DNA from 3 places in the Lysinibacillus sp. NPDC093190 genome. Region 2 is predicted to be linked to each of the others. Evidence: riboswitches for the same ligand, from Rfam matches in the RefSeq annotation. Region 2 holds a riboswitch; each other region holds the start of a gene.

Region 1 (4,946 bases), on a different contig from region 2:
CATTCTCTTACTTTAAATCCATTTGAGCATAAGGAATATCATATTCAGATGCACGAGGGTTAAAATCTTTCATATTTTTATGGTATATAACGGTATTCGTTTCATATGAAATTGGATAGAATAATGCTTGGTCATGGAACATTGTTAAAATATCTTTATACAATTGAACACGTTCTGCTTCATCAGTACCAATTAATAATTGATGTATTTTGTCATCAATTTGTACTACGTTATCTAGGCCTAATTTTGCTTCATAAACGCCATTTGCATTCGGTGTTGCTGATTCGTTTGCGAAGCTGTGTGGGTCTGTTGGCGGACCGTTTGTACGCCAGAAATTAATATCTACTTGATTATCCATCAATTTTTGGAGCCCTACCATAACATCAGCGCCTTCAAGGTTTAATTGGACGCCTATTTTTGCTAATTCCCCTTGCATTAATTCTGCCATAGGTTTTTGGATGGCATCCGTTGCAATATAAATTAAATCTAATTTAAGAGGTTGCCCATTTTTGGAACGGATTTTATCACCTTTTTGTAATGTCCAACCTGCTTCATCTAATAGCTGCTGGGCTTTTTCTGGATTGAATAGGATTGTTTTTAACTCAATATTGGCATATGGAATAGCATCCCAAAATAGCGTATTGGCAACTTTTTCTGTACCATGGGTAATACTTTCAACCATTTGTTCTTTATTAATAGCATATTGAATAGCCTGACGTACTTTTAATTCTGCTAATGGTCCAGATTGTGTGTTAAACAGTAATGCACGTGTAGATAAAGGCTCAGATGTAGCCGTTTTGTATTTACCGCTATCTTTTAAGAAAGTGTAGTTATCTAAGCTAATAATGCCACGACCATAAATTAAATCTAATTCTTCATTTTCAAATGCCAGTGACATAGATTCTGAATCAGGAATAATTTTCACTTTTACTTTGTCTACCAGTGGCTTTTCACCCCAATAATGTTCATTGCGGCTAAAAATTGCATATTGATCTTTTTTGTATTCCGTTAATACCCAAGGACCTGTTCCAATCGGAGCTTTAATACCTTTATTAGTTGCATCTCCCTCAGGGAATCCGTTATCCTCTAAGAAGCGAAATGGTCGAACAAACGCCAATTCGTTTAATACGGGGTAGTAGGGTGCATCTAACTGTAAACGAATTGTATAATCATCTTCTTTCACAACATCTACAATATGATTCACCATCCCCATCCAGGAGTGTGTTTCACGATCTGCTAAAACTGCTTTAAAATTACGAATAACATTATCTGCATTAAAGGCTGTCCCATCAGAGTATTTGACATCTTGTCTAAGATGAAATATGTAAGCTTTTTTATCGTCAGAGATTTCCCATCTCTCTGCTAATTTCGGGGATATTGTCCCGTCATCGTTATACTCTACCAATGATTCATACACCATTGCTTGCGCAGTCATTTGATTTGGTAAATAAGTATGCGGATTTAAAGGCCCTATATCTAGCGGCCAGCCAATTGTTATCATTTTTCCTTCGTTATCTTTTGTTGTACTTCCATTACCTTCATTCGAGCTTGAACACCCTGCTAAAATGGTTAACATCAGTAATAGAATGAAAGGCAATAAATTCTTTTTGAATAACATTAATTTTGCTCCTGTCTATTTATTGATGCTAGAAAGAAGATTGATATATTATTATACTTCTCCACAATACTTCTAATTTAAAACTCATAGCATTCGGGGAACGCCGCTAAAACCCGAAATTCCGCCGCTAACCAAACAATTTGTCTTGCTAATTTCGTATAACAAACACTACGAGGTTTCAAAGTTGTTTTTGTATTAAATACATAAAACTATGCTCTCTCTTTATTCGCACCTCACTTTGATGTAAACTACTAAGATTAGAAAAAAGCATAAAAAAATCCTTATTCCATATGAATAAGGATAGAAAAACTCATCATTAAAAGCCTTCCATCCATCTCCCTATCTTTCGTAGATCTACAATGAATCTTATTACAAGCAGGCATTCTGGCTTATGAATCTTCATTTTGCTTCACCTTCCCAAGTACTTACTTAGTGGTATTTTTTGAAACAAAACTCCTCATTTACAGCTGCGGGACAGCATGGGATTTACACCCATTTTCCTTTTAATTGAGTGAAAAATTATTTTTCACCTAAAACTTGTAATGGTAATTATTAAATTTAATAATAAACATAACACGCTTCAAAGACACACGTCAATTTTATTTTCTGAATATAATAAAGTTTCGAGATTTTTAAATGCTTTTTTATTTTAAAGATAGTTATGTACATTCCATCAAAAAAAGCCATCTCATACTAGTGAGACGGCCCCATTTCTATTGTTGATGTTTTTTTACCATAGACTCAGTATAAGCCTGAGATTGTCCCTTTGGAATACTTAATGTTTGCCACTCAGTGCCCTTTAGTTGCTTAGCGATGTAAACGATTTGACCGACATGTTGTGAGTAGTGGGACATCTGTCTTTCGATAGCATCTATCACGGAATGCTGTTCTCCTCTTATCGTTACAAACCCTTGTAAATCAGCTTCCGTTAATCCTTGTAAAGACTTGCCAGCCCTTTCCCCATACAGTCATAACCTCTTCTTTTGACTGAAGGCTATCGGTAAATTCATCATCACGATTTCTCGTTGCTTTCTCACCATCTGTCGTTAGAAAGTCTGTCCATCTCGACATCATATTACCACTTACATGTTTTACAATCACTGCGATACTGTTTGAATCTTCATTATACGCCCAGTGCAATTGGGCCACTTCCAGTTGGACGAGTGTTTTATCGCCTAGCTCTTTGACACTTCTAAATCTTTTTTGGACAACATTTAAATACGTTTGCGCTACCGTCATTGTTGAACCCCCATCCTCTTTTCTACTATTTTAATATAGACAGAATGAGATGTGCCAATTTGGTAACTAGTTGTTGACAAAAATAAAGTAATACATACTCACTGGGGGGTTCTTTATCACCACTGATTGCTAAGCCTTCACCAATCCAGGCAGTTTATCTTCCACCTTACTTCTTTGCTTTCGATGAATTTATGTGCGGGATAAATTCTCTTACAAGAGTAACCATTTTTTCTTGTGCTTCCTGTTGATCACCATTTAATTGATAGCCTATTTGATATACATAGCCATTATAATACGTATAAAACTCATTGGCTCTTGTACTCATTCGATAAATGCGCTTGTCTGCCTCATCATAATTATAATATACATACGCGAAACCTTTATCTGGTGTCATCGCACGATCATACAAAGGATTCATAAAATTCAAACCTACATTCGTGATTTCCCCTGAAAAGTGCTGACTATCTTCCGTAATGTTATAGTTTACTAAAGGATTATGATTTACATTTGTTACCGTCAAATTAATATATTGACGATCCACTCCAGTGAGAAACTTTTCTTTATAACTAAATTGAAATTGCTTTTGCAGGGTACCATCTTGCATCTCTGATGTTACCGCTTAGACCTCCTGTAAATTTGATTTAAATGGAAGATTTTCAGGATCTATTAGATTGACAGCATTCTCCATAGTAGCCGCCACTGCTTGCATAGCCTCGAAGTCCTGAAGTGGTGCATAAAATTTGATATTTTCGCGGTGATCTAATCGATCTGCTATTTGAAAAAACTGACTGAACGTTGTCTTTGTTCCTTCAACTTCTGTTTGAAATAAATCGGTGAATGATTGTTTTTCTTCTTCATGAAGTATTTCTGTCGTTACATGGTCAATCGGTTTCGAAGCTTGCCATGCAATAAATAGTAAGAGAGAGCATGTCATCAGGACGGCCAGTGCACGATACGGCCAAAGTTGCTTTGAAGGATACGTCTCTTGCTGAACTTGTTGTCGAACCTTATGAATGATTGCTTCTTTATGAGCTGAGACATCCTTCAATACGTGCATTGTATGCTTATCCATGGAAAAGTACCTCCCATTCAATATGCTGTAAGTCTACTTTTAATAATTCCTTCCCTTTCTTTAAACGAGATTTCACGGTACCCTCAGGAATTGTCAGTAGCTCTGCTATCTCTTTGATCGTCATTTCCTCCAAATAAAAATAGACAATTGCTTCACGTTGCTTTATTGGTAACCGTAAAATGGCTTCATCTAAAAGAGCTTGTTCATCTTGACGAATGAGTGTATTTTTTAAAACAGTTTTTTGTTTAGCAAAAAAATTATGCTGAAATGTAATTTTTCGATAAGCCCAGCTTTTTAAGTAATCCTTACATTTATTAATGGTCATGCGTGCTAAATAAGCCTTCATCTCCCCTCTTTCTTCATAATACTTTTGGTGATGATAGAATTTAATAAATACATCTTGAACAATATCCTCAGCTATTCGTTGATCTTTCGTATAGTAGTAAGCGATTCGAAATAAATGTTCTGTATGTAGTTCCATTAGTTGCTCTAAATATTCGGTATCAGTCAAAATCTTTCCCTCCTTCTACACTATAAACGAGGCTAAAGTTATAAAAGATTAATTTTCCTCCATAAAAAAACCGTCTCATCATTAATTGAGACGGTTTCCTTTTATCCATTATAAATTTTCATCAACATATGTTTCTATATCTGATGCAATTGTGTCAATTGGTACATCCTCGATATTTTTAGCAAACCCTGTATACATTTTTACGATTACGCCATTTTTATCGACTAAGAAAAATTGATTCCCATGGATCACTTGGTCGGTGTTAGGATCATCTTTGACGATTATTTTTGTTGATTTCACAGCGAACTGCTCGATATATTTTTGTGAATAACCAGTAAGTAGATTCCATTTTGATTCATCTGGAACATTATATTTTTTCAAATAATTAGCTAATACTTCTGGTTTATCTACGTCAGGATCAACGGAAAACGCAACAATATTATAATCTTCCACACCTTTTTTCTTCAGCTTTTCTTGAACTTGCGTCATATTAAAGGACATTGGTG
Region 2 (4,946 bases):
GAATTGCTCCCTTACCCTTTTTTATTTTAACTTCTTACAGCGGGTGTCCAAACATCCACTGTAAGAAGTTAAAGCCAATTCCGGACGCAATTATGTCGAGGCATAATTGATAAATGTTCTCGAGAAATATTACAAAAACATTACAAAACAAATAGTGGGTCTAATGGTAAAACAGTTAAAAACGTTGTTATGTAGAACAAAACGTTATTTTGTAGAAGATATATGAATTTACGTGAATGTTACAAGAATGTTTCGAGTTTTACTAAACGATTAAAAAGACGTGAAATAGTATAAAAGTTATGCTAATAATGCTAAACTTTAAAAGGCTAATAAAATATAAGAATAAATAAAAGAAATCGTTCCAGTGATTACATTAAAATACTAAGAGCGAAATTGACTAGTGAAGGGAAAGAATAACGTGGGTAAGCGCAATAAATGGCGTAAGTCGATGGTGCTAGCATTAGCACTAGCTGGCGGCTTATTATTTAATACAGTTCAACCAACTAAAGTGCACGCAGAAGAAACATCTCAACAAATGATTGATAAGAAAGCTAAAATAGATACAGAGGTTAAAAAGCTTCAAGACGAATTAACTAAACTACAAAAAGAGATCGATGAAAAAGTAAAAGTATTTAACAAAGTACAAGCAGATATTAAAGAAGTTGACGCAAATATTGTAGATACTAAAAAACGTATTGAGCAACGTTCAGCGATTTTAAGTGAACGTATGGCTGCATACCAAGCTCAAGATAATACTGTGGGTATTTATTTAAGTGCTGTTCTTGAATCAAAAAGCTTTGCAGATCTAATGGACCGTGTCGTAGCGGTAAAAACATTAATGGATGCTGACCAAGAATTAGTAGATCAACAAGAAGCAGATAAGGCTAACTTAGAGAAACAAAAAACAACATTAGATGAAAAACAAAAAGAGCTTCAAAAGCAATTCCAAGAGCTTCAACAAAAGGAAAGCGAAATGGAAGTAAAAAAAGCTGAAAATGAAGCGAAATCTCTTGCATTAAAGGCACAAATTGCAACGAAACAAGAAGAAGAACGTTTAGAAGCAGAACGTAAAGCAGCAGAGGAAGAAGCAGCTCGTTTACGTGCACTTCAAGCAGCTACTCCAGTTGTACAAGCAACAAACAATAACAATAGTAACAGTAACAACAATAGCAACAGCAACGCTAACAACAGTAGCAAAGCTAACAACGAAAGATCACAACAAATCATTATTGGTTCAGGATCAGGCACTGCATCTTCAGGTGATGCTATTTCAACTGCAAAGCAATTCCTAGGCCGTAGCTATGTTTGGGGCGGAAGTAACCCATCAACAGGATTTGACTGTTCAGGTCTTGTACAATGGTCTTACAAACAATCAGGCGTATCTTTACCACGTACAGCATCACAACAATATTTAGCAACACAACGTATTTCAGCAGGTGAAGCACGTGTAGGTGACCTAGTATTCTTCAGCTATGGTTCAGGCATAGCGCATGTAGGTATTTACTTAGGGAATAACACGATGATCGATGCTCAAAATAAAGGTGTTGTCATTGAATCACTTGATTGGTGGAATCAATATTTAGTAGGCTTCGGTCGTATTCAATAAGCCTTGCTATTATTTAGACGATTTAAATAGCGAAAAGGTCATCTTTGTAAAAGAAATTACAAAGATGGCCTTTTTTATTATTTGACGGTATTTAAGGTCCTGCGAGTAAACCCATCACGCAACCGATATGGTAATCCATTAATTAAGGGTCGACTACTCGACGAATAATGAGTAAAATAACATCTAGGATGAATAAATTTACATAAGTAGATATATTTACTACTATAGCCCTAGTTACTAAAATGATAGTAGGGCCGAGAGAAGGAATATCACTAGTTATCCATATAATGATTGCCATCGTTATTGTGTATTTTGGTTGGATTTTAAAAGAAGGCAAATAAGTGTGACACCTCCAATAATAAAGCTAACGTGTAAAATAAATGTATCTTTATATAACTGAAAGTAATGTTCCCCCTTGCATGTTGAGCCTCATTTCTGATAATTTTGAAATATATAATACGGGAGCTTGCTTTGAAATTAAAATCATTTGCGACTTTAATTTCGTAGCAGTAAAGTAACAAATAATAGAAATTAAGACAGCACTTACAAGTACACTATTTTTTACGTTCTGAAACAATAAAGGTAGGGATGAATCATGGAAAAAGAGATTTTGCAACTTTTTAGTAATTTAACAGAGCGTGACCGTGATATACAATACAAATCATACGAAGGATTAATGAAAATTATGCAGGAACCAGTTGATTGGACATATTCAGTTTGGGAACAACTTGTTCAGGCTCTTACATACAAAAACGAACATGTGCGTGCAAGTGCTGCACAATTTTTATGCGCATTGGCAGCAAAAAGTGATCCTGAAGAAAGAGTATTAGAGGACTTCTTAAAGATTTGGGCCGTAACGTATGATGAAAAAACAGTGACTGCGAGGCATACTTTACAGGCAATTTGGAGAATAGGTTTAGCAGGGCAGGTACAAAGAGATTTAGTCGTTTCATATTTGGCGAAAAGATTTCAAATATGCTTAGACGAAAAGCACCCGACATTAATACGCTATGATATTATTGTATCCTTTAAAAAGTTATTCGATGCAACGAATGACCCAAAACTACTAGAGATTGCACAGCGTTTAATTGAGGAAGAGAGAGATGTTAAATACAAAAAGAAATATATGAATGCCATCCGTTAAAAGTTATGAAATGTCTATTTTTTGCGCAATACTTTCGTTAAGAAATAGTTTTTATAAAGTATGAAAAAATAAAACGACTGCACGATCAGGATGAATACCCATGGGGGCAGTGAGAATATCCGCGTGTAAAAGGTAATACATGCATGATTTTTATCCATCGTATTTGTTTATTCAAATTCCACAGCTATTTTTTCCTATCAATCTATGTTAAACTGCTTTACAAGTGAATAATTCTTGCAGAATAAGGGTGCTGAACTATAGCATAATCGGGAATTCGGTGAAAAACCGAAGCTGTTTCCGCAACTGTAAGTACAGGAATCATAAAGATATACCACTGTCGAATTATTTGATGGGAAGGTTTTTTATGACTCACAACGTGATTGAATGAACTGTACAAGCCAGGAGACCGACCTTTGTTTGAACGTGTAGATAACTCTTCGGAAGCTAGGAGAATATGCGGCAAATACATAGGCTATGTCGTATCTATACGACAATTTTTATGTTATTTTTGTTGTTTCCTTAGGAGTGGAAACAACGTTTTTTTTATGTACACTTATAATTCACCTGATGAAATCCTAAGGAGAGTGTTAAAGAATTTTTCACGAAGGAAAGCGGGGACTTAGATTTGAAAAAAGATGCACGTTATTCTTGTTATCCATTTATGCGTGAAAAGGCATCAACGGTAGATTTTGAAATTCGAACGGATAGCCTTACAACACATATTGGCGTCGCTTTGGCGGCGGTAAAAAAGGAAACAGTAGAGGTAGTAGCAGATGATTTACTAGCCATTTTACCAATGGCTTACCATGTAAATGGCTCAGTCCGAGGTAAATTAGCGGTAACCGAAGATGATTTGACTTGGCTTAGTGATCGCTATGATTTCTATGTTAGTCATGTTAAAGAGGAAATACAAAACTTTGTATTACCTCAAGGAACAGAGGCTGCTACTGCATTACATTTATGCCGTAGTGAGTCGAAAAAATCATATCGCGTTTTGCACATAGTATCTGAAGAACGGGAAATACCTGCTATTCTCTTTGATTATTTAGGATTACTAGCCAATGTATTTTTTGTAATGGCTGTCTTTATGAATCAGCGGGCTGGTATTGCTGAAATACCGTTTATTAGTAAGTCATACCCGATGAAAAAGAAAAAGGAGAATCAATGAAATGAAGAAAATGTTTAAGCTACAATGGCTTTCTGTATTTATGCTAGCACTCGTATTAGTTGGCTGTGGCACGAAAGAGGATACTAATAAAGAGACTATTTCTAAGGAAGATCAACAAGTTGAGAAAACTAGCTATAAAGTTAAGGATGACCGCGGCGTAGAAGTAGAGTTTAATGCTGTACCTAAAACTGTTGTTTCATTGCAACCAAGTAATACAGAAGTTCTATTTGCTCTAGGTGTGGGTGATAAAATCGTTGGTGCAACTGAGCATGATACGTATCCAGAAGAAGCGCAAAAAATTGAGCGTGTTTCTGATTCTGTAAAATTCAATAGTGAGCGTATTTTAGCGTTAAAGCCAGATGTCGTTATTGCCTATACAACTGGAGGCGATGATGAAAATTTAAATGCCTTAAAAGGTCTCGAAGACGCAGGTATTAAAGTGTTTGCCATTCAATCAGCTAAATCATTTGATGATGTTTATGGGGATATCCAACAAATCGCAACGGTTATGGGAATCAAAGATAAAGGCGACAAGTTAAATGAAGATATTAAAGCTAAAATTGCGGCAGTTCAAGCGAAAGTCAAAGATGTGAAAGAGCCAAAAAATATCTATTTCGAAATTAGTCCAAAGCCAGACATATATACACCTGGTTCTGGTACATTCCAACAAGAGATTTTAAATGCTGCAAATGTTAAGAACGTTTTTGCTGACCTCAAAAGCTGGGCAAAGGTATCTGAGGAAGATATTATTGCGAAAAATCCAGATGTCATTTTAACAACAGTAAACTATGTGGAAAACCCAACGGCAGAAATCCTTTCTCGTGATGGATGGAATTCAATTACTGCCATTCAAAATAAAGCGGTTTATTTTATAGATACTGATATTTCAAACCGTCCGGGCCCGCGTATTGGCGAAGCTGTTGAGTTAACAGCAAAAGCAGTATACCCTGAGTTATTTAAATAGTCTATTTTGAAAAATAGTATTTTGGAGCTGTCCTTTATCAAGGACAGCTTTTTTAATGGGTAAT
Region 3 (4,946 bases), on a different contig from region 2:
ATTCATATAATAAGAGCCTTTAGATCCAAGTGTAACGACTACCGTTCCGACCCCTTTATCTAACAATGACCTACATGCGGAGCGAATATTTTCTTCTGTTGTCACTTCAATCCCCATCAACTGTGCAAGTTCTGTTTCATTCGGAGTTATAAAAGTAATATTCTTCAATAAAGAATCTGGTAATTTTAGAGATGGTGCTGGATTTAGGATGATGATTTTTCCATGTTGAGATGCGATTTCCACTGCCTTTTCAACTGCATCTAGCGGTATTTCAAGTTGAAGAAGAAGTGCTTTGCTTGAAGAAATGATAGTAGCTTCCTGTTCAATTTGTTTAGGAGTAACTAGAAAGTTTGCACCAGGAAACAAAACAATCGCATTATCACCGGCATCTGTCACTTGGATTATCGCTTGCCCAGTAGCTCCCTCCTTTCGAATGGAATCAACATAAACGCCTTTATCTTTTAAATTTCTTATCGCGTGCTCCCCGAAATCATCTTTGCCTTCTTTTCCAATAAAATGAACATTTTCTCCTAGCTGACTTGCTGCTACAGCTTGATTAGCACCTTTTCCACCGTAATAAACACTATGGAACGCACTGTGAAGCGTTTCACCATTATTTACAATATAAGGAACACGAAAGACAAGATCGATATTAATGCTCCCAACTAATGAAATATGCATGCCAGTTATCATCCTTTCATAAAATCTCTTTTCTTTAATACGGATAATAATTGGCCTTTTTAGCAACTGCAGGCGGCTTCAGTATACTTTCTTCTACTATCACAGGATTATAAAAAATATGTTCTGAAACATCATCTGCAATAATTTTACGATTTGCCATTACAACAATTGCTGGATCTATACAATAAAGAACCTTCTAAATCTTTCTAAAGAACTAGTTGAACTTTTGGGTCAGTAGTAAATCAAATCCACCTTCAATAAAGAAGGCACTCTTATTAACCTCAACTTTTTTGGAGCAATGCTATATTACATAGGCTATAATTAAAATAGAAAAATCTAATTAAAATTGATTTTATTAGGAGATAGATATATGGATTTAAAAGCATTAGAGCTATCTTTTGTGTTTGGCATTATTTATTTCTTTTTCGTAATCTCATTCTTTTTTAGAAAAAGAGGAAAAATAATTTTGTATAGTTTTGTAGCTATTATCCTTTTAAGCTATGCAGTATTACTAATTGTTCGTCCATATATACAGGATGCAAAATATAATAAATATACTCAAATGGTTGAAGAACATTTAGAAGAGAAATACTCAAATGCATCTTGGAAAATTAGTGTAGACAAAGATTCATTGTCAACAACATCAAATAGATACGAAATACAAGTGAAATTTGATGATGAACCAACAGTGCTTTATGGATATAGAGTAGAAAATGGTAAAGTCATTCAAGCTTACGTATCTTTCGAAAATAATGCATATCGGAACGGAAAGTACTTAGAAAATTAGGTTATAGATACTTTACTAAATACCAAATTAGAAAACCATGCAATTGAAATGCCTACAATTTATTTCTGTAGGCATTTTATTGCGGTAAAACGAGATGATTATGAATCTAGGATTAAGTCTTACTTTTTAATAACTCCCAATAATCAGCAGATTTTGTTCTGCGATAAAATTTATAAAAAGGTTCATTCGGACGAGCGTGTTCCTTATAGAACTCAATGATTTGCCTTAAAAATCCTTCAACCTGCTCTACTCCTACCCTTTTTGCAAACAGCGTTCCGGCTTGTGCATTCGCCCCCATTGGTACTGCTCCTAAATAGACGTCAAAGCTATCCTTTTGATAGACAAGCCCAATATCATCATAGACCGCATTATAACAGGCTGAGGCACAGCCATTGACATTTAAACGTAATCCTGTAGGGACCGTTATTCCTGCTAATGCATGATATAGCTGTTCAGTAATCGGTGCTGCCTCCATCTTATCACCGTCACAAAAATCACAGGCCTTCATCGCTACAATTGGCCCTTGCTTTGCCACATACAGACCAGCATTTTCTAGCTCCCCAATCGTATTTGCTACATCTACTGTTGGAATAGATAATAATATGCTGAAAGAGGCAGAGTATTTGATCGCACCGGTCTCCCCTACAACCTTCGCTATTGTTTGAAATTGTGCAGGCGTATAATGTTTATTAATAATACCAGGACTTACGGCAAGACGAGTAAAACCCCCTTTATTGTTTAGCTTTTCAAAGGTTTTGTCCGGTATATTCGTACGGAATGCATTCATAAATAATTCTCCTTATGAAAAAGGAGCTAGCAAAACGCTAGCCCAGATTATTTCTAGTTTTTAAAGCTGTCAGGATAGAAGCCTTTTGCTAATACTTGAATGGCTTCTGCAGCACGAACTCCTTCTGACGCAGCAGAAAGCGGTAAGATCACAAAGCGTTCATTTTTTACTGCTTCCGTTTCCTTTAAGGCTGGATCATTTTTTAAGAAATTTATTTTTTCTTTCGCCGTTGTTTCTCCGTAATCAACGACAACAACAACTTCTGGATTTCGTTCTACTACATTCTCTTTTGATACCGTAGTCCATCCTGATTCTACATCACCAAAAATATTTTTACCGCCAGACATACTAACAAGCTCATTCATAAAGTTCTGTCCAGCAGTAAAGACATCTTTATCACCACTATCAAACACTAATACCCGCAGTTCTTTCCCATCTTGCGGTAATTTTGCTCGTACTGCATCTACATCCTTTGTCATTTTCTCAATTAAAGCTTCTCCACGATCCTCAACGCGGAAAATTTTTGCGATATTTCGAATATCTGTGAAAATATCGTCTAAAGTTGGTTTCGTCATATTTGAGGCAGTATGTAAATAAGTGTGAATCCCTAAGACCTCAAGCTCTTCAGGTGTACCAACACCTTTCTCTCCAAAGGCACTTTTCCAACCACCGTATAAAAAGTCTGCCTCAGCATTAATAACCTGCTCCTTTGAAGGATACTGTTCAGCTAACACAGGTACTTTATTGTAGGCAGCTTGCAAGGGCTCATAAATTTTGTCATCTAAGTATGCCGTCCCTACCATTGAATCTTCTAAACCTAAAGCCAGCATAATTTCTGTCACGTGTTGATTTAAGCTAATCGCTTTTTTTGGTGCTTCCTTATATACTTGTGTTGTTCCATTATTTTCAATCGTTACTTCTGTCGTTTCAGCATGTGAAGGCTCTACCTTCTCATCTTTTGCTGCAGATTCTGGTTTGTCCTTTGCGTTACACGCGCCTAGTACAGCGATCAATGCTATTGCAAAGACAAGCCATACGTGTTTCCATTTCTTCATGTCCTCTTCTCCTTTGATGTTAAATATATAGAAAGAAATCATTAGACTTCTTTGCTACCGAGTTAAGTTTCTAGAAAAGGGCATAAAAAAATCCCCTTGTTTCCAAGAGGTTAGCATAGCGAAAGAAAGGTTCTTCAACCTGTTCACTATCTCCATCCTCGTGGTTTAAGTAAAAAATATATATTGGCAGGTATCCTGGCTTAGGTTCGTCATCTATACGCCTTCCCATAGCGTAGCTACAGTGGCATCTCGTATAGACTCCCCATTTACAGTTGCGGGACAGCATCGGATTTGCACCGATTTCCCTTTTAAGCAAATGACAAAATCATTTGCACCAATACGTCGTTTTTATTTTGTTGTAAATAATCAGATTCACAATCTCACAAATAAATCATAATAATAAATATATTAAATATTTTAACACTATTGCGACATAAACACTACACGAAATATTTTTTTACCCAATTCTGTTACAATGTTGATATGAATTAATAGAAACGAGGATTTTTTATGAATGTAACAATTGGAGTACTTGCTCACGTTGATGCAGGAAAAACAACATTTTCTGAGCAGTTACTATTTCATACAAACAGTATTCAAGCCCGCGGGCGAGTAGATCACCAGGACACATTTCTAGACAATCATGAGTTAGAGCGTCAAAGAGGCATTACGATTTTTGCGGAGCAAGGTCGCATGACGATTGGAAATGATACATATACGTTAATCGATACACCTGGACACGTCGATTTCTCGCCAGAGATGGAGCGTGCCATTCGAGTTATGGATTATGCCATTATTATTGTTAGTGCGGTTGAAGGACTACAAGGTCATACTGAAACAGTGTGGCAACTTTTACGCCAATATCACGTCCCAACCTTCTTCTTTATCAACAAAATTGACCGTGAAGGGGCAGATGTTGAAGCCGTTATGGCACAGCTTCAAAAGGATTGCTCTGAGGATGTACTATTCGTAGATGACCCGCTCCGTTCTGACTATGTTTCCAACCACATGATGGAGTGGCTTGCAGAACGTGATGAGCAGCTTCTCGATGCTTTTCTTAATGAGACATTGGATAGCTCTAGCTGCCTTACTCATTTACAAACGATGGTTAAACAGGAAAAGGCCTTTCTATGTTTTTCTGGCTCTGCCTTGAAAGATATTGGGATAAAGGAATTCCTAGCACAGCTTCTCCTACTTACAGAGATACATTTTCATAACAATGCCCCGTTTCAAGGTGAGGTGTTTAAAATTCGTCATGATGGACATCAACGCTTAACTTTTTTAAAGGCATTGCAGGGAACGTTACATGTGCGTGATGAATTTTCCTTTGGAGATGTAACAGAAAAAGTGACTGAGATTCGACTATACAATGGCAGCCGTTATGTAACAGTTCAAGAGGTCGAGGCTGGGGAGATTTTCGCAGTTAAAGGAATTAGTGAAGCAAACATCGGAGATATCATTGGTAATTCAGGTAACCCGCAGCCCTATGAATTAGTACCGACATTACAAGCGAAAGTACAATATGAAGGCGATCAGCATATAAAGGAAGTATTAAAAATTTTCCGCATACTCGAAGCGGAAGAGCCATCATTACGTGTGCTGTGGCATGAAAAATTTCAAGAAATTCATGTACATA

Evidence for each region. A riboswitch is a leader RNA that binds a small molecule or an ion and turns the genes downstream of it on or off. The one in region 2 is predicted to bind cobalamin.
Region 1: another riboswitch for cobalamin. It lies ahead of nikA (nickel ABC transporter substrate-binding protein); the one in region 2 lies ahead of ACQKOF_RS04240 (hypothetical protein).
Region 3: another riboswitch for cobalamin. It lies ahead of ACQKOF_RS14035 (ABC transporter substrate-binding protein); the one in region 2 lies ahead of ACQKOF_RS04240 (hypothetical protein).

What each region holds. Positions count from the first base shown of each region.
Region 1 is NZ_JBNNVG010000009.1:108,044-112,989, reverse strand. Features, by position in the region: gene nikA (nickel ABC transporter substrate-binding protein) at 8-1,618, opposite strand; cobalamin riboswitch at 1,976-2,174, opposite strand; partial or broken gene ACQKOF_RS09785 (DUF1572 family protein) at 2,332-2,857, opposite strand; gene ACQKOF_RS09780 (hypothetical protein) at 3,024-3,461, opposite strand; gene ACQKOF_RS09775 (hypothetical protein) at 3,477-3,929, opposite strand; gene ACQKOF_RS09770 (RNA polymerase sigma factor) at 3,922-4,440, opposite strand; gene ACQKOF_RS09765 (SCO family protein) at 4,549-4,946, opposite strand, start outside.
Region 2 is NZ_JBNNVG010000003.1:129,379-134,324, forward strand. Features, by position in the region: gene ACQKOF_RS04225 (NlpC/P60 family protein) at 401-1,606, shown strand; gene ACQKOF_RS04230 (hypothetical protein) at 1,749-1,943, opposite strand; gene ACQKOF_RS04235 (hypothetical protein) at 2,202-2,750, shown strand; cobalamin riboswitch at 2,978-3,179, shown strand; gene ACQKOF_RS04240 (hypothetical protein) at 3,376-3,918, shown strand; gene ACQKOF_RS04245 (ABC transporter substrate-binding protein) at 3,920-4,882, shown strand.
Region 3 is NZ_JBNNVG010000016.1:82,287-87,232, reverse strand. Features, by position in the region: gene ACQKOF_RS14055 (ribokinase) at 1-681, opposite strand, end outside; gene ACQKOF_RS14050 (hypothetical protein) at 716-841, opposite strand; gene ACQKOF_RS14045 (hypothetical protein) at 1,052-1,468, shown strand; gene ACQKOF_RS14040 (precorrin-3B methylase) at 1,581-2,255, opposite strand; gene ACQKOF_RS14035 (ABC transporter substrate-binding protein) at 2,309-3,310, opposite strand; cobalamin riboswitch at 3,479-3,664, opposite strand; gene ACQKOF_RS14030 (GTP-binding protein) at 3,821-4,946, shown strand, end outside.